2 linked regions of the Syntrophobotulus glycolicus DSM 8271 genome follow. The protein of the gene in region 1 interacts with the protein of each later gene in a pairwise test. Links are inferred from orthologs where the notes say so. Each region holds a gene or a part of one and is shown on either strand. Other genes may lie near its edges. The genes, in order: SGLY_RS01180 and tpiA.

What was found.
Region 2: the proteins of SGLY_RS01180 (region 1) and tpiA interact in binary tests that used the Escherichia coli proteins (3 or more experiments, as listed by UniProt). The link is inferred for Syntrophobotulus glycolicus DSM 8271 from one-to-one orthologs.

Annotation. Positions count from the first base shown.
Region 1 is NC_015172.1:240,641-250,400, forward strand. Bases 3,621-6,583 are described here. They hold SGLY_RS01180 (M20/M25/M40 family metallo-hydrolase), read left to right. Parts: upstream 3,621-4,528; coding sequence 4,529-5,638; downstream 5,639-6,583. Other genes in these bases: SGLY_RS01190 (glycosyltransferase family 2 protein), read left to right, coding at 6,266-6,583. Also shown: more of SGLY_RS01190, read left to right, coding at 6,584-7,561; SGLY_RS01195 (efflux RND transporter periplasmic adaptor subunit), read right to left, coding at 7,666-8,775; SGLY_RS01200 (efflux RND transporter periplasmic adaptor subunit), read right to left, coding at 8,789-9,490; SGLY_RS01205 (DHA2 family efflux MFS transporter permease subunit), read right to left, coding at 9,525-9,760. UniProt on the Escherichia coli protein: Cleaves the N-terminal amino acid of tripeptides.
Region 2 is NC_015172.1:3,244,324-3,254,034, reverse strand. What follows is about bases 4,631-7,544. They hold tpiA (triose-phosphate isomerase), read left to right. Parts: upstream 4,631-5,666; coding sequence 5,667-6,422; downstream 6,423-7,544. Other genes in these bases: gpmI (2,3-bisphosphoglycerate-independent phosphoglycerate mutase), read left to right, coding at 6,439-7,544; SGLY_RS16090 (phosphoglycerate kinase), read left to right, coding at 4,631-5,643. Also shown: RNase adapter RapZ, read left to right, coding at 1-168; SGLY_RS16105 (gluconeogenesis factor YvcK family protein), read left to right, coding at 207-1,574; DNA-binding protein WhiA, read left to right, coding at 1,616-2,554; SGLY_RS16095 (Na/Pi cotransporter family protein), read left to right, coding at 2,584-4,314; more of SGLY_RS16090, read left to right, coding at 4,459-4,630; more of gpmI, read left to right, coding at 7,545-8,067; eno (phosphopyruvate hydratase), read left to right, coding at 8,089-9,363; preprotein translocase subunit SecG, read left to right, coding at 9,606-9,711. UniProt on the Escherichia coli protein: Involved in the gluconeogenesis. Catalyzes stereospecifically the conversion of dihydroxyacetone phosphate (DHAP) to D-glyceraldehyde-3-phosphate (G3P).

The sequences.
Region 1 (9,760 bases):
ACACCGCCCGTCACACCACGAAAGTTTGCAACACCCGAAGCCGGTGAGGTAACCTAAGGGAGCCAGCCGTCGAAGGTGGGGCAGATGATTGGGGTGAAGTCGTAACAAGGTAGCCGTATCGGAAGGTGCGGCTGGATCACCTCCTTTCTAGGGAGAACCGGACTTTAAGTAGTCCACTTCCAGGTCGGTGCATAGGGGATGGGCGTAAGAGCCTTAACCCTAGAGCAAGACGAGTTTAAGTTTGTCCATTCCGCTGTTTAGTTTTGAGTGACCACGTAAAACTGGGGGTATAGCTCAGCTGGGAGAGCGCTTGAATGGCATTCAAGAGGTCGCCGGTTCGATCCCGACTACCTCCACCATTTAGTACGCTCATTTTAGTGGGAACTTAAAATCCAAAGAGACCGGAAAGAACCGGAAACAGAGGAAAAAGTAAAGATTGCCAAGCAGAAGCAGAAATGATAAGCTGGTAATCCTGCTCCAAACAAGTTCTTTGAAAACTGCACAGAGAAAAAAAGCGTAGGAAGAAGAATCTAACTGACTAATCCGTAAAAAGATTAGGAATAGGTCAAGATAGAAAGGGCATACGGTGGATGCCTAGGCGCTAAGAGTCGAAGAAGGGCGCGGTCAGCAGCGAAATGCCACGGAGAGCCGTAAGCAGGCGACGACCCGTGGGTACCCGAATGGGGCAACCCAACCGGAGTCATATCCGGTTATCACATAATGAATCCATAGTTATGTGAAGACAAGCCGGGGAACTGAAACATCTAAGTACCCGGAGGAAAAGAAAGAAAAATCGATTCCCTGAGTAGCGGCGAGCGAAAGGGGAAGAGCCCAAACCAGACTCTTCGGAGTGTGGGGTTGTAGGACTGCCAATAAAGAAGATAAACTTAGGCGAAGCGAACTGGAAAGTTCGGGCAAAGAAGGTAAAACCCCTGTAGGCGAAAAGTTTAGAATCGGAGGCAGGATCCTGAGTACCGCGGGGCACGAGGAATCCCGTGGGAAGCAGGGGGGACCACCCCCCAAGGCTAAATACTCCTTAGCGACCGATAGCGAACAAGTACCGTGAGGGAAAGGTGAAAAGCACCCCGGGAGGGGAGTGAAATAGAACCTGAAACCGTATGCTTACAAGCAGTCAAAGCACAAGCAATTGTGTGATGGCGTGCCTTTTGTAGAATGAACCGGCGAGTTGTGATATGCAGCGAGGTTAAGTATTAAAGATATGGAGCCGAAGCGAAAGCGAGTCTGAATAGGGCGTCGAGTTGCATGTTGCAGACCCGAAACCGTGTGATCTACCCATGGCCAGAGTGAAGGTGGGGTAAAACCCACTGGAGGCTCGAACCCACTGTCGTTGAAAAGGCAGGGGATGAGTTGTGGGTAGGGGTGAAATGCCAATCGAACACGGAAATAGCTGGTACTCCTCGAAATAGCTTTAGGGCTAGCCTCAATGAATGGTATCTGGGGGTAGAGCACTGAATAGGCTAGGGGCCTTATCGGTTACCGAACCTTATCAAACTGCGAATACCAGATATAAGAAATTGGGAGTCAGACTGTGGGGGCTAAGCTTCATAGTCAAAAGGGAAACAGCCCAGACCGACGGCTAAGGTCCCTAAGAGACGCTAAGTGGGAAAGGATGTGGAACCGCCCGGACAACCAGGATGTTGGCTCAGAAGCAGCCACCATTTAAAGAGTGCGTAATAGCTCACTGGTCGAGTGGTTCTGCGCCGAAAATGTAACGGGGCTCAAGCGTCACACCGAAGCCACGGCAAGGGATCGATTCATTAAGACTTCAGAAGAGAGAACGACATTAGAAATTTTGCCACAGAATAGAGAAAGAATAAGACAGAAGCAAAATTTCCAAATGGACTCAGGGAAAAAGCAAAGAGAGCTGAGGGTTTAATGAATCGATTCCTTGGGTAGAGGAGCATTGTCACAGCGTAGAAGTTGAACTGTAAAGTTTGGTGGAGCAGTGACAAGAGAGAATGCCGGTATGAGTATGCGAAAAGGAAGGTGAGAATCCTTCCCGCCGAAAATCCAAGGTTTCCTGGGGAAGGCTCGTCCGCCCAGGGTAAGTCGGGACCTAAGCTGAGGCCGAAAGGCGTAGGTGATGGACAATTGGTTGAAATTCCAATACCACCTTTGATTGTTTGAGCGATGGGGTGACACAGGAGGACAAAGCGAGCGTGTGACTGGTAGAGCACGTCCAAGCTGCAAGAGGGTGCTGCAGGCAAATCCGCAGTGCGAAACCTTGAGCAGTGATGGGGAGCGAAAAAAAGTAGCGAAGCGCAGAGTTCAAACTGTCAAGAAAAGCCTCTAGTGAGAGAGAAGGTGCCCGTACCGTAAACCGACACAGGTAGATGAGGAGAGAATCCTAAGGCGCGCGAGATAACCCTTGTTAAGGAACTCGGCAAAATGACCCCGTAACTTTGGGAGAAGGGGTGCTCTAGAAATAGAGCCGCAGAGAATCAGTCCAGGCGACTGTTTAACAAAAACACAGGTCCCTGCAAATCCGTAAGGAGAAGTATAGGGGCTGACGCCTGCCCGGTGCTGGAAGGTTAAGAGGAGATGTTAGCCGTAAGGCGAAGCATTGAATTGAAGCCCCAGTAAACGGCGGCCGTAACTATAACGGTCCTAAGGTAGCGAAATTCCTTGTCGGGTAAGTTCCGACCCGCACGAAAGGCGTAACGATCTGGACACTGTCTCAACAAGGGACTCGGCGAAATTGTAATACCCGTGAAGATGCGGGTTACCTGCGACAGGACAGAAAGACCCCATGGAGCTTTACTGTAGCTTGACATTGGATTTTGGTATAAAATGTACAGGATAGGTGGGAGGCAGAGAGCCGAGTACGCCAGTATTCGGGGAGCCGCCGGTGGGATACCACTCTTTTTGTACTGAAATTCTAACAAGTGTCCCTAAGCGGGACATTGGACATTGTCAGGCGGGCGGTTTGACTGGGGCGGTCGCCTCCTAAAGAGTAACGGAGGCGCCCAAAGGTTCCCTCAGCGCGGGTGGAAATCGCGCGAAGAGTGTAAAGGCAAAAGGGAGCTTAACAGAGAGACAAACAAGTCGAGCTGGTACGAAAGTAGGGCTTAGTGATCCGGTGGTACCGAGTGGAAGGGCCATCGCTCAACGGATAAAAGCTACCCTGGGGATAACAGGCTTATCTCCCCCAAGAGTTCACATCGACGGGGAGGTTTGGCACCTCGATGTCGGCTCATCACATCCTGGGGCTGTAGTAGGTCCCAAGGGTTGGGCTGTTCGCCCATTAAAGTGGTACGTGAGCTGGGTTCAGAACGTCGTGAGACAGTTCGGTCCCTATCCGTCGCAGGCGCAGGAAATTTGAGAGGATCTGTCCCTAGTACGAGAGGACCGGGATGGACGGATCACTGGTGTACCAGTTGTACCGCCAGGTGCATAGCTGGGTAGCTAAATCCGGATCGGATAAACGCTGAAAGCATCTAAGCGTGAAACCGGCCTTAAGATGAGATTTCCCATAGCGAAAGCTAGTAAGACCCCTGAAAGAAGATCAGGTAGATAGGCCGGAAGTGGAAGCACGGTGACGTGTGGAGCGGACCGGTACTAATCGGTCGAGGTCTTGACCTAAAGGAAGATAAAGAAACCTATGTAAAAAGCTCTGTGCAGTTTTGAAGGAACACAGCCAGGGATGGCAAAGGAATTTGAACATCCCGGATAAAGGCAAAGGCCTTCAAGTGATCTGGTGACAATACCGGAGGGGTACCACCCGTTCCCATCCCGAACACGGAAGTTAAGACCTCCAGGGGCGACGATACTTTACGGGAAAATAGCAGGTTGCCAGGTAAGATAAGAAGCATTCGTTTTGCGCGAATGCTTCTTTTTTCTATAGGTGGGTGTAAGCGCTTAGAAAGGTAAAAATAACCACTGTGCTAACTTGTTTTCCGCAGGGAAATAAACAGTGAGAAAACAAAAACCAGTCCACTGACAGCGAGGGTTTGCAAGTCGTTAAATAAACGTAAAAAGTTTGGAATAAGTTTGCCAAGAGGTGAGAAATAGGCAAGAATGAGGCTCATATTAATAAAAAGGGCGGGGATACAAACAGAAAAAATAATTATCCAGTCAACATGAATTTTTCCCGGAGTTTTTAATTTATTGATGATGAATGGACTGGCAAGCAGCAAGCCCAGAAAAATCGGATAAAATGTTGCAGCGATGATTGAGGGAGTGGAACTAAAGGATTGAACAGAAATTAGTCGGAGGTAAAGGGTGAATTTTGAGCCAATAATCAGGAAAAAGATAATAATCAAGCTATATAAAAGATATCTGACAAATCGCTTCAAAAGAAATTACCCTCCCTTAATATTACTTCAAATTAATTGATAGGCATTTTATCATAAATATATTTAAAGCAAGAAATAAAATGCTATAGAGAAGGTTAAAATTTAATGAAAATTACTGATGAAATAGAAAGCTGTCGGTGTTATTCTTATAAATAAGGGAATAATATGAAAAGGAATTGAAGATTCAAAACTATAGATAAAGGGGATTTACAATGGCAATTGATGTGATCGAAGAGTTTATAGAACTTGTCTCGATTAACAGTCCGTCCAGAAAAGAAGGACAGTTAGCGGCATATCTGAAGAAAAAGCTTGAAGAATTTGGAGCAAAGGTCATTGAAGATGATTCGGCTCAGAAGACCGGCAGTGATACAGGGAATATTATCGGAATTATAGAAGGAAATGTTCCTAATGCTCCTTGCATAATGCTCAGCGCCCATATGGATACAGTCGAGGAAACAGAAGGTATGGTGCCGGTTATCCGAGATGGCATAATTTATAGCGATGGCGAACATATTCTGGGGGCTGATGATAAAGCGGGAATTGCGATTATTCTGGCTGTATTATCGGAAATTAATGAAAAGAAGATTCCTCATGGCCAGATTGAGGTAGTATTCACAGTCCAGGAAGAAGTAGATTTAGTGGGAGCAAAAAACCTTACATATAAGCTTCAGTCAAATTTTGGCTATGTCCTTGATGCAGACGGACAGGTTGGTAAGGTCGTCATTAGAACCCCTACCCACATCACCCTGGATCTTGTTGTAACAGGAAAAGCCGCACATGCGGGAGTAGCTCCAGAGCAGGGAATAAATGCTCTGGTTGTTGCGGCCAAAGCGATCGCGGAAATACCTTCAGGCAGACTGGATAAAGAAACAACAAGCAATTTTGGGGTCATAAAAGGTGGCAAGGCAACAAATATTGTACCGGATAAGGTTGAGATCAAAGCTGAGGTAAGAAGCCGTAATGAGGACAGGCTGGAAGCGGAAGTAAAAAGAATGATCGATGTTTTTTCAAGGATAGCAAAAGAAAATGGCGCTGATTTTGAATATACACAGAAGTTATCTTATAAAGCATTTCAGATTAATGAAAATGATCCGATTTGTACTGTCTTAAAAAAGGCCGGAGAAAAAATAAAGATGGATATTTTGTTTGAACCTACGGGAGGAGGGCTTGACGCAAATGTCTTCAATGAAAAAGGTATCCCATGTGTTGCCTTAGGTTTAGGAAACGATAAACCCCATACGAAGGAGGAATTGGTTTCTATTAAAGGAATGAAAGATTGTGTAGAATTGTTGAAAACTGTTTTGGAAATTAGTCAAGAATGATTAACTTTAAATAAAAACGCGGAAAAACGGAGAAAATAGAGAAGAAATAAATTAAGAAATAATGATAAAAAACCAATTGACCATGCTTCTTTAACCGGGGATATTCACATAAGCTGTATCAGGTGACAGTTTATGTGGAAACGCTTAAAACGTGAATTATTATTTGAATATTATTGGTATAGACGACATTTTAAGGTGCTAAGGCAATTGGAGAGCCCTCTGGGGTTTTTTGGTGCGGTCTTCGTCATTTCGTCTATTTTTCTCCTCGTGATTATTGGTCAGGCATTTGCCGCGATTTTCAGAAATATGATTCCCGTAGTGAAAGGATCAGATATTGCCGGTGTATATTGGACCTCTATTATTCTGGCGATAAAATTTACTATAGTCTTACTTATATTTATCGTGTCCTTAATCATTGTTTTGTTTATTAAGTTTTCCCGAAAAAGGTAGACAAAAAAACTTTATTTAAGGAAGCTGCGATTTCCTTATTTTAGAAGATGAAACAGAAATGATGAATTTAGCATTATAATGCTTAAATTCTTATATTTACAAGAAAAATAAACAATAACCTTTATTGCAGGTTATTATTGCATGTGGTAAAATTTATTAGCTGAGGGGGGAAAGAAGTTGGAAGCATATATTGCCATTCTTGGGCAAATATTTAATGTCACTATGGTTTTGATTCAAGTGTTGATCATTTTTGTAACCCTCTATTATTTTACACTTGCAATTGTTGGCTTGTATCGGAAACCTGAGAGAAAAGATTATGATCTTGTTAAGAAATTTGCAGTTATTGTGGCTGCTCATAATGAAGAAGCAGTTATAGGTCCCTTGGTGAATAATCTGAAGAATTTAGATTATCCTGAGGAACTTTTTGATGTTTATGTTGTAGCGGATAATTGCAACGACAAAACAGCATTAATAGCCAGACAAGAAGGAGCCATTGTTTATCAGAGAGTAAATCACCAAAAACGAGGTAAAGGTTATGCATTGGAATGGATGTTTAACAAGTTGTTCAACCTAAAGAAAGAATATGATGCTGTCGTGCTTTTTGACGCGGACAACCTTGTCAAGGGTGACTTCCTTCAAGAAATGAATTACAAGCTCTGTGAAGGCGCTAAGATTGTTCAGGGTTATATTGATTCCAAGAATCCGTTCGATACATGGGTAACGAATACGTTTTCTATTGCTTTTTGGTTAATGAACCGTATGATCCAATTGGCTCGTTTTAATTTAGATATTTCTAATGTACTGGCGGGAACAGGTATGTGTATATCCTGTGATGTATTGAAGAAATTCGGATGGGGTGCCCACTCCTTAACAGAAGACTTAGAGTTTACGATGAAAGCTTTATCTCATGGGGTTAAAACGACTTGGGCCCATGATGCGGTAGTCTATGATGAAAAGCCTTTAACCTTTATGCGTTCCTGTATTCAGAGAAAAAGATGGGCACAGGGTCAGGTAGATATTGCCGGGAGATATTTTTTTATTCTCTTATTTAAAGGTTTTAAAGAAAAGAAATGGATGTATTTTGATGCCGCTATTCATGTTTTTCAACCCTACTTTTTAATGATCACCACTCTATTTCTTTTTGTTCAAATTCTTCCTGTATTACAGGACTCGTATTATAATGTGTTTGCAGAGCTCATTCCTTATACAGTATGGCAAATTGTTTCAAGTGGGATTACGATTTTTCCGGTGGTGTCTCTTTACTTAGACAGAGCGCCGTTGAAAGCATATTTTGGGTTGATCCTTTATCCGATATTTATGTATAGCTGGGTGCCGATTATTTTCTTAGGGTTTATCGACCGCAATAAAAAAGAATGGTCACATACTCTTCATACCCGTTCAATCAGCTATAAGGATATGGTCACAAAGGAAGCTCAGGCAAAGGAAGAAAAGGTTGTGGAACTGAAATCTTAGCAGCGCTAAAAATGTACTTAGGGCAATAAAATAATTGATAAAAAACGAGAACGACATGTTTAATGACGCTCTCGTTTTTTAGTTTACTCCTCTGGTATCAATCCTTATTGTGATATCGTGACACTGTCTCCATCCAAAATGTTTAGGGGCTCAGAAACGATGATTTGCTCTTCCGGATTCAGACCGCTAATCACAACAGTGTAAGCATCTCCGGCTAAACCAAGTTTAAGCGGTGTTCTGACAGCCTTGCCGTCTTTAATCAGATACACATAATCAGAGCCATTTTGCTGAAATAAAGAGGTATTCGGAACTGCAAGGGGGGCATTGATTTCATATTTGATGGAAGCACTCCCGGTCATTCCGATTCTCAAAGTGTGGTTAGCGTTTTCAACTTTAATTTTTACAGGAAAGAATTGCCCGGTTGAAACGGAAACAGGGCTGATGAAGATAATTGTGCCCGAATAGGTGGTTCCGGGGACGCTGTCGGTAATAATATCAACTTTTTGACCGACTTTGAGATAGTTGACCATGGATTCGGAGATATTACCATTTAAAATGAGATTCTGTTCGGAAACGAGAGAGACAATAGGAGTACCGGTCGTAACGCTTTCCCCAGGAGTCACATTGCATGAAGCGATAACTCCATCCAAAGGGCTTTTGAGATCAGCCTTATCAAGATTATTCTCAATGGTTTGGATACTATTTTGGGCAGCATCAAGTCCGGACCCCTGAGCTGTTTCATATTGTGACTTCGCCAAATTTAATTTGCTTGTGATCTGCTCATAATCCTGCTGGGAAACACTTCCGGTCTGATAAAGCTCCTGATAGCGATTATAAGCTTTCTGAGCGTCATCGTAAGAGATCTTAGCCTGATTTACGGCCTCAACACTTTTGCGGTAGTTTGATTGAGCCAATTGGAGCTGGAGTGAAAGGTCTCTCTTGTCCAGAGATAAAAGGACTTCTCCTTTTCTGACTGCCTGTCCTTCTTTAATATTCAGGGTAGTCACAGTGCCGGTCAGCTGTGAAGAGACGGCAGCACTTTGCTCTGCGTCTAATATTCCGGAAACCGATATGGTCCCGCTTATTTTCTGACTGCCGGCAATCCCAGATTTAACGTTTTTGCTCTCGGAGCTTTGGGAGTTTCCACATCCCGCAATAAACACTGTCAGGTAAAAACACAAGAATGTCAGTAAGGCTTTTTTAGGTATATTCATTTCTTTCTCTCCCTTATTCTGCTAGATGTATTCTGATTTCTGCGCTGATGCCCGGAAGCAATTGTAAATCCGGATGAATGGGGAAACGAATTTTGATGGGAATGAGCTGAGTGACTTTGGTAAAGGTGCCGCTGGAGTTTTGAGCGGATATAATGGAGAAGGTAGATGCTGTAGCCTGTCCTATTTCGCTGACTTTTCCCTGAAATGTCTGGCCAGGGACGGAATCTATGGTAATATCAACTGGCTGACCGATCCTTATTCGGGATATTTTATTTTCTTCAATATTGGCGGAGATATAGATATCATTAGTATTGGCAATGATGGCCAGGGTTTGATTAGGGTTGACGATCTCTCCTTCTTGCACAGCAGTCTTAATAATCTGGCCGGTAACAGGAGCAACGATTTCAGCTTTGCTGATACTCATGCTTCCGGTTTGCGGCAGCGTTTTGACACTGATCGCAGAGCTGCTGGCTACGGAATTGGTATCTTGCCGGCCCAAGGTTTGGCCAGCTTTGACGATGGAGCCCTCCTGAGCCGTCCAGGAAGTAATTTTGCCCGTGATTTGAGGGGAGACAATGATTGTAGCGGCAGCAATTCTTGAATCATCTGTCTTTATATAATATTTATTTTGGTGCCAGTAATAACCGAAAATACAGGCACCCAGGAAGACCATGATGATCAGAAGAATAATGATAATTTTTTTTTTGTTTTTCATGTTTGCCTCCAAAATGTTTAGTCAGAATAAAATATTATTCCATGATGATTGAATGATCTGTTTCTGAAGTTGAGCCTGCTGAGGGAATCTCCTTAGAAGGTGATTTAAGCTCTTTTTTTCGAGGAAGAAAGAAGGTAAGGAAAAAGGCCGGTAAAGTGATCAGTGCCGTGAGAAAAAATAAGTTGTCAATTGCTTTGACAAAAGCTAATTTAGCAATGTTGATCTGAAGGAGGGTCATAACAGTTGTACGATCTGCAACTCCTGAAACAA
Region 2 (9,711 bases), 3.0 Mb from region 1 along the record:
TTTTTGGAGTTTACTCTTCCTTATTACATTAAAGAAGGGAAAAGCCACCTGGTCGTTGGAATCGGCTGTACGGGGGGGCAACACAGATCTGTAGCAATTGCTGAAAAAACCGCTGAATTTCTGCGTGAAAAGAATTATTTCTGTACCGTAAGTCACAGGGATGTCTAAAATAAGAAAGAGCTTATTTTAAGAAAGGAAAAAGCCTGATGAAAAAAACGGGACAGTATTTTTCGGATTTTATGAAGTGGCTATACCCCAATCTGGGTGTAAAACGCTACTTTTTCGTGGCTGTCATAGGGTTGTTTTTAGTTTCAGCCGGATTGGCGGTGATCAGCTATGGTGAAGCATTGGGTTATTTGGAAGCTCAGTTTAGAGAGATCATATATACTTTGACCGGAAAAACCCCTAAATCTGTGGTCCCGGCGGGTGTGGTCATCTTTGTCATCGGTCTGTTGGCGATCTATACCGGACTGAAGAATATGTTGAGGTCTGTGATCTCTGTGCTTTTGCCGGATAATGAAGACAAGATTTTGGATGTGGTGTATTCCCGCCGACATTTAAAAAGGGGTCCCCGGATTGTGGTGATTGGCGGAGGAACCGGTTTGTCCGCTCTTCTCAATGGGCTGAAAGAATATACCTGTAATCTGACGGCCATAGTGACCGTGGCGGATGATGGCGGCAGTTCGGGTAAACTGCGCAGAGAATTGGGGGTTCTGCCTCCCGGAGATATCCGAAATTGCCTGGAGGCTCTTGCCGAAAAAGAAGATATTATGAAAGATCTTTTCTCTTACCGGTTTGAGAGTGGGACGTTAGCAGGCCACTCTCTGGGTAACCTTCTTCTGGTCGGGTTAGCAGACCGGTTTGGAGATTTTCAAAAAGGGATTGAGCAAGTCGGCAAAGTATTTGCCCTCCGGGGGGCTGTATTCCCTTCAACATTATCCCAGGTTACGCTAGAGGCTTCTTTCGTAGACGGCCGCTCCGTGAAAGGGGAGTCCTCAATCAGGGATACTCCCGGGAAAATTAAAAAACTATGGCTGAACCCGGGCAACTGCACCTCACCGGCTGTAGCCCTGGAGGCGATCATGAAAGCGGACATGATTGTTTTAGGACCGGGAAGCCTGTACACGAGTGTCCTGCCAAATTTATTGGTCAAAGATATCCGCAATGCGATTACGCTCTCCAAGGCTCCCTGTGTTTATGTCTGCAATATTATGACCGAGCCTGGAGAAACAGATCATTATAGTGTTTCTGACCATTTGAAAGTGATTGTCCGGCACTGTGGGAAAGGGATCGTCGATGCTGTCCTGGCGGCGAAAGAAGAATTCCCGCAGGATGTTCTCGGGCGTTATGCGCAGGAGGGCGGTGAGCCTGTTACCGGTGATGAGGATAAGGTCAGAAAAATGGGCATTCAGTATTTTGCGGGCAGTTTCTATGCGGGCGGCGATGTGATCAGGCATGCTTCTAAAACGTTAGCCAAGGAAATTCTGCTGGTGTTATTCCGCCTGAAACCTGTAAATGAAAGAGTTGCTTTGGTGGATTCGTTTCTTCTTAACCGTAAAATGAAGAATTTATGATGGGACATTTGATTAAGACATGAGGGGAAGTGTTTGGTCCGATGTCTTTCAGCACCTCAACGAAGGAAGAACTGGCAAGGCTTGAAGAAAAGAAGAAATGCTGCGAACTGGCAGAATTATCGGCCCTGATCCGAATGGACGGAACGCTGCAGATCAGTTCCAATCAGCAATATTCTCTCAATGTCACGACTGAGAGTGCCCCTGTTGCCCGCAAGATTTATAATATGGCCCGTAACCTGCTGGAGTTGCCGGCCAGTATTGTGGTCCGCCGCAAATTAAGGCTGAAAAAGAACAATTCCTATATGGTAAGGATTTATCCCCGCGGCGGCCAGGATCTTCAAAAGCTGGGCCTGCTGAATCATGAAGGAGAGATACTGGCCGGTATCCATAAGGACATCATCAGGCATCGCTGTGATCAAAAGGCTTATCTGAGAGGGGCTTTTCTGGCGGGCGGATCGATCAGCAATCCTGAAGGCGGCAATTACCATCTGGAGATCATTACGAATGATCAGGTGTTGGCGGAAGATATCAGCAAATTGTTGAACAAGTTTGATCTTGGGGCAAAGATCAGCAACCGAAAAAATTTTCATGTCGTCTATCTGAAAGAAAGTGAGCATATCTTTGAATTTCTCGCTTTAATCGGCGCCCATCAAGCCTTGTTCGACTTTGAGAATGTTAGAATTATTAAGGATATGCGCAATCAGGTTAACCGTATCGTCAACTGTGAAACGGCCAATCTGAATAAAACAGTGGATGCCGCGGTCAGGCAGCTGGAAAATATTAAGCTTATCCAGCAGACGATCGGCTTGAAAGCTCTCCCGCAAAATCTGCGGGAAGTAGCCAATTTACGCCTGCAGTATCCGGATTCCAGTTTAAAAGAATTAGGAGAGATGCTTGTTCCCAAAGTAGGAAAATCAGGGATAAATCACAGGCTCCGTAAAATTGACGAGATTGCGGAAAAAATTACGAAAACAAAATAGGCGCAAAAATCAGGGCAAAGGGTGAATCAATGATTACAGTAACAATGGTAATGCAGTTTCTGGGAGGCATGGGCCTTTTTCTGTACGGAGTGAATGCGACATCCGAAGGACTGCAAAAAATAGCCGCCAATCGTTTGAAAAAAATTCTGGAATCCCTTACGAAGAAAACCCTAACGGCGGCCTTTTTTGGCATGGTGATGACAATCGCATTGCAGAGCAGTGCCGCAACAACAGTAATGGTGGTTGAATTTGTCAATTCCGGGTTAATGACATTGGCACAGGCTTTAGGAGTGGCCCTGGGGTCTTCAGTCGGAACATCGATTGTGATTCTGCTGATTTCTTTCCCCATCCTGAATATCGCTCTGGCCATGATCTTTATTGGCTTTATTTTGTATCTGGTGATCAGAACGACCCAGACAAAACGGATCGGGCAGGCTATGATCGGATTCGGCTGTATCTTTGTCGGGATGTCTTACCTGTCAAGTGCATTTGCCCCTTTCCGAAATATACCGGAAGTCAATGCGTTTCTTTCCGGTTTTGGCGATAATCCTGTTTTGGGGATACTGGTCAGCACTGTTTTTACGGCATTGCTCCAGAGCAGCTCCGCGTTCATGGCCATCTTGATTTCCCTTTCAACTCAAGGGCTTTTGACGGTTGAGGCGGTGGTGCCCCTTGTGATGGGGGCCCATATCGGAGGGACGGTAACAACTTTAGTTTCCGCTTTAAGCGCAGAAAAAACAGATGCCAAAAGGGTAGCGCTTGCCAACAGCATTTACCGGGTTGCCGCTGCTCTGATTGTTTTTCCTTTCTTCAGTCAATTTTCGGCATTGCTGGTTTGGTCTTCACCCTATCTGCCCATGCAGGTTGCCAATGCCCACCTTTTTTCGGCGATATTAATGGTTGTTTTATTTTTGCCTTTCAACAAATTAATCGCCAATGCCTTGATCAAAATTATTCCTCAGCCTAAAGGCAGGGATAAAGAACTGCGAAACATGTTTATCACCAAAACAGCGCTGGAACTTCCGGTTGTTGCCTTAAGCCAGGTTTATCAGGAAATCAGGTGGCTCTCCCATCAGATCATGGAGAATATGGTGGACCTGTTGCCAAGAGTAATGTATCGGGGGGAGCAGCGCTGGGCTGATGTTGTGGAACAGTCTGAACGGAATGTGGATTGGCATTACCGGCAGATCACCGACTATATTACAGCGATTTTCAGGCGCAACCTGATCAGGCAGCAGATTTTCGACAGTCAAAATTACTTGCTGATGGCCAAGGAATTTGAATATATCGCCGATAATCTGGTTGTGATGACCAGGTATATCATGCGGATGCATAATGAGAAAATAAAATTGACCGAGAGAGATTCGGCAATGTTTGATGAATTGTATATTCTGAATTCCAATCACTATCTGGCTATTCTGTCTGACTTGGACAATAAAACGAGATCCAACTCCTATGAGGTGATCAATAAACGCCAGGAAGTGATCGGAATATTTCATCATATGAGGGAAAATGCGATCAGCTTTCAGTACGGCAGTGCACCGTCTTCCGGTTCTGAGGGAGGAAAGAGCGCAAATTCAGAGTTTGAACCTGGAAGGGTTCAAATCGATTGTATCAGCATCATGATTGATTTAATCAATGGAATGTATAATATCAGTGAGGAAATCTTTAATATTGCCAGGATCATTGTCGGGCAGGAAACGGATGGTGAAGGACATAACCATGAATTATCCAGAGAAACAAAAAAAGGAATGAAATGAATATTTTATGCTGGTATGCTATGATAGACCATATGCAATTAAAATAGGGACCTTCCAAGCAACAGCTTCGAATAAGAAAACAATATAGCGGAAAACTAGCTTAATAAGAACAATCAAATAGCGTTAAGAAAGGTGAGGCAGGGAATGAATAAGAAGAGTATTGATCAAGTTGATGTCAAAGGGAAACGGGTGTTGGTCAGAGTGGATTTCAATGTGCCTCTGGATGATTCCGGCAAAATAACTGATGATACCAGGATAACTGCCGCTTTGCCCACCATAAAGTATTTGCGGGAAAAGGGGGCCAGGGTGATTCTGGCTTCACATTTGGGAAGACCCAAAGGAAAATTCAATCCCAAGTACTCCCTGGCCCCGGTTGCCGGCAGGTTAAGCGAGCTGCTGAAAACGGATGTACTGATGGCGAAAGACTGTATTGGTCCTGAGGTTGCGGAACAGGCAAAAGAGCTTTCCGGCGGGCAGGTCATGCTTTTGGAAAATGTCCGTTTTTATGAGGAAGAGGAAAAGAATGACCGGAGCTTTGCCGGGAAATTAGCCGGACTGGCAGAGATCTTTGTCAATGATGCATTTGGCACAGCACACAGGGCCCACGCTTCTACAGAAGGAATTGCCGGATTTATTCCGGCCTATGCCGGCTTTTTGATGAAAAAAGAAGTGGAGATCATGGGCAAGGCCTTGGAAAATCCCGAAAGACCTTTTGTCGCAATAATCGGAGGGGCCAAGGTCAGTGATAAAATAGCCGTTATTGATCATCTGATCAGTAAAGTGGATACATTGATTATCGGCGGAGGAATGGCGAATACCTTTATTAAGGCTCAGGGATATGAAACGGGCAAATCCCTTGTCGAGAAGGAGAAAACAGGTTTGGCCCAAGAATTGCTGGCTAAGGCCAAACAAAAAGGAATTAAATTTTTACTGCCGACTGATGTGGTGGCGGCAAAGGATTTCGCTCCTGATGCTCAGTCCAGAATAACCTCTGTTAAAGAAATCGCTTTGGATGAACAGGCTTTAGATATTGGTCCGGACAGTGCCGCAAAGTTTGCCGAGGAGATCAGACCGGCCAAAACTTTGATTTGGAACGGACCGATGGGTGTTTTTGAAATGCCAAAATTTGCCCAGGGTACTGAAAAAGTAGCGATAGCTGTAGCCGAATGCCAGGGCGTGACGATTGTAGGCGGCGGGGATTCGGTGGCCGCAGTTGAAAAAATGGGTGTTGCGGATAAGATCACTCATGTCTCGACAGGCGGCGGAGCTTCTCTGGAGTTTTTGGAAGGCAAGCTGCTTCCGGGAGTGGCGGCGCTTCAGGACAGTTAAAATCATTTATGGAGGGACTTGGCGTGAATAGTAGAAAGCAGTTGATTGCAGGAAATTGGAAAATGTTTATGAATACCCAGCAGGCCAGGGAATTTGCTTTGGATTTTCAGGGAAGGGTTGCCGATGTTACCGACAAGGAGATTGTGATCTGTGCCCCCTTTACCGCGCTGCATGTTTTAAAAGAAGAATGGGAAGAAGGCATCATACATATCGGAGCTCAGGATGTGTTTTATCAAAAGGAGGGAGCATATACAGGGGAGATTTCACCGGCAATGCTTGTTGACTTGGCCTGTACTTATGTCATCATAGGACATTCTGAACGCCGTGGCTATTTAAAAGAAAATGATGAACTGATCGCTCAAAAAATAAAAGCTGCTTTGGAAAACAATCTTAAGCCTATTCTGTGTGTAGGGGAAAACCTGTCTCAGCGTGAAGACGGCAAGGCCCTGTCCTTTGTCCGCTCCCAGGTCGAAAAAGACCTGAGTGAACTTTCCTCCTCCGATATCGGAAAGATCGTCATCGCATATGAACCGGTCTGGGCAATAGGAACAGGGAAAACAGCCTCTCCTCAGGACGCCCAGGAAATGTGCGCGGCAATCCGTTCCACACTGGCCGGTATAGCCGGAGCGGCGGCCAATAATATTCAGATTCTCTACGGAGGCAGTGTCAAAGCAGATAACATCAAAGAACTGACCAAGAAAAAAGATATTGATGGAGCGCTTGTAGGCGGGGCAAGTCTTGATCCGAAGCAATTCGCCGATTTGATCCATAACGCGTGAGAAGGGGTGAGATCCTATGCCGGATGCCGGGCAAAAAAAACCATTGATGCTGATGATCCTTGATGGTTGGGGATGTAGTCCGGAAAGAATAGGGAATGCTACTGTATGGGCTAAAACCCCCAATTTCAACAGATTGATCGATCGTTATCCCCATACTTTGCTTACCGCTTCCGGTAAAGAAGTCGGGCTGCCCAAAGGCCAGATGGGGAATTCTGAAGTGGGGCACCTGAATATCGGGGCAGGAAGAGTGGTGTATCAGGAATTAACCCGCATTTTTAAAGATATTGAGGACGAGGATTTTTTTAAAAATGAAGTTTTGCTGGAGGCGATGCACCGGCTCAGGGGAACCAATCATTCACTGCATCTCATGGGACTGCTTTCCGACGGCGGGGTTCACTCCCATATCGAGCATCTGAATGACATGCTGATGATGGCGGTTAAAGAAGAAGTGGAACGTGTTTTCATCCATGTATTTCTTGATGGGCGGGATGTTCTTCCTCAAAGTGCCCGGGATTATTTATGCAAGCTGATCACCAAAACGGAGGAGCTCGGCAAGGGAAAAATCGCTACGGTGATTGGCCGCTATTACGCAATGGACAGGGACAAACGCTGGGACAGGGTGAATCAAGCGTACAAGGCCATGGTTTACGGGGAAGGAGAAATGGCGCCCAATGCCCTGGCAGCTATTCAAAAATGCTATGAATGCAAAGTTCTGGACGAATTTGTCCAGCCGACCGTAATCATAGAGGGAAACGGACAACCGGTAGCCAAGATTCAGGATGGGGATAGTCTGATCTTTTTTAATTTTCGAGCCGACAGGGCCAGAGAGATTACCCGGGCTTTTATTCAAGAAGATTTTAAAGAGTTCGAAAGACCGGACAGACCGCAGGTTCATTTTGTCTGCATGACGGAATATGATGCTGAATTTGACTGTCCAGTGGCTTATCCCCCGCAAAATCTGGATAATACCTTAGGGGAAGTGCTGGCCGATAACAATCTGCGCCAGCTCCGGATAGCAGAAACTGAAAAGTATGCCCATGTTACCTTCTTTTTTAACGGAGGTGTTGAAGAACCAAACGATAAGGAAGACAGAGTCCTGATTCCATCACCAAAAGTAGCGACATATAATCTCAAACCGGAGATGAGCGCCTATGAAATCACGGATTCGGTATTACAGGAGATTGAAAAGAATATCTATGATGTGATTATTTTGAATTATGCCAATCCGGATATGGTTGGCCATACAGGGTATTTTGACGCGACGGTAAGGGCTGTAGAGGCAGTTGATATTTGCCTGGGTAAAGTGGAGGAAGCGATCAGGAGGCATGGCGGGACATTGCTGATTACGGCAGACCACGGGAATGCGGAAACCATGATTGACCAGCGGGCGCTTTCCGATATTAATAGTCCCACAACCAGTATGGTCAGTATTTCTTTTATCAGTGACAAGGGGCTTTACAGCCCCATGACATCACACACAACCAACAAAGTTCCCTGTATTATTGTCAATGAGGCGTATAAGGGCAGAATACTCCGGGAAGGGGCTGCTCTTCGCGATATTGCACCAACAATTTTAGAAATACTGGGAATACCGAAACCAAAAGAAATGACAGGCAAATCATTGCTGAGTCAAAATGAAGAATGAAAAGGGTAGGAGTGATCATTTATGGGTTTTATTGATCAGGTTTTTGCCAGGGAAATTCTTGATTCCAGAGGCAATCCAACGGTGGAGGTGGATGTCGTTCTTGATGACGGGACATTGGGCCGGGCTGCGGTCCCTTCGGGAGCGTCAACAGGCGCTTTTGAAGCAGTGGAGCTTCGTGACGGCGACAAGAGCCGTTATAACGGCAAGGGTGTGATTCAGGCCGTAAATCATGTCAAGAATATCATTGCGCCCAAAATAGAAGGCCTCAATGCTTTTGATCAGCCGGGGATAGACCGGGTTCTCTGTGAAATTGACGGTACTGAAAATAAAGGCAAGCTGGGCGCCAATGCCATTCTGGGGATATCACTGGCTACGGCGAGAGCGGCCGCCGAATCTCTCGGACTGCCCTTTTATCAATATATTGGCGGTGTCAACGCAAAAGAGCTGCCCGTTCCGATGATGAATATCCTGAATGGGGGTCAGCATGCCGATAATAACGTGGATATTCAGGAATTTATGGTGATGCCTGTTGGCGCCGGGAATTTTTCCGAGGCTCTGCGCATGGGGAGTGAGATCTACCATAGTCTGAAATCTGTGCTGAAAGGAAAAGGCCTGGCCACCGGAATTGGGGATGAAGGCGGATTCGCCCCCAACCTGGGATCAAATGCGGAAGCTTTGATGGTTATTGTCGACGCCATAGAAAAGGCAGGCTATAAACCTGGGGAACAGGTCGTTCTGGCCATTGATGCCGCGACAACAGAAATGTATAAAAACGGTGTTTATGTAATGGAAGGGGAAGGGCTGACCAAAACTTCCGAGCAGATGATTGACTATCTGGCCGGACTGGCGGAGCAGTTCCCGATTTTCTCCATTGAAGACGGACTGGCCGAGGACGATTGGGAAGGCTGGGCTAAGCTTACTCAGCGTCTGGGGGGGAAAGTGCAGCTTGTCGGTGATGACCTCTTTGTCACCAATCCTTCAAGATTAGCCAGAGGCATCCTGGATCAGTCTGCGAACTCCATTTTAATCAAGCTGAATCAAATCGGAACATTGACAGAAACGCTCGATGCCATCGAAATGGCTAAGAGGGCAGGATATACCACAGTAATATCACACCGTTCCGGAGAAACGGAAGATGTCACATTGGCCCATCTGGCGGTCGCCGTAAATGCCGGTCAAATTAAAACCGGCGCCCCGGCCAGAACCGACAGGCTGGCCAAATACAACGAACTCCTCCGGATTGAAGAAGAGCTGGGGCAAACCGCCATTTACAAAGGAAGAAAAATAATCAGATAAAGGGGCGGTCTGCCGGACAGCAGAATTTTACGAGCAGGGACAAAGCATTTGCCCTGTATGGATTTTCCATATGGGGCAAGTTATTTTTGCCAGGGTTTGGGATCAAAGCACAGGATAGATATTGCGTGATAATAAGGGCTGTGCTAAAATAGGACTGCTGACATCATATTTGCGTATTGTGGTTGTATTTCATGCAATAGCTCAGGCATATTTACATAAATAAGGCTTAGGAGGTGAAATCAATGACGATATTTATTATTGTAATTCTTTTAATCAGTTCTCTTGGACTAATCGCTACTGTGCTGTTGCAAAGCGGAAAAAGCGCAGGCCTTTCAGGGTCTATTACAG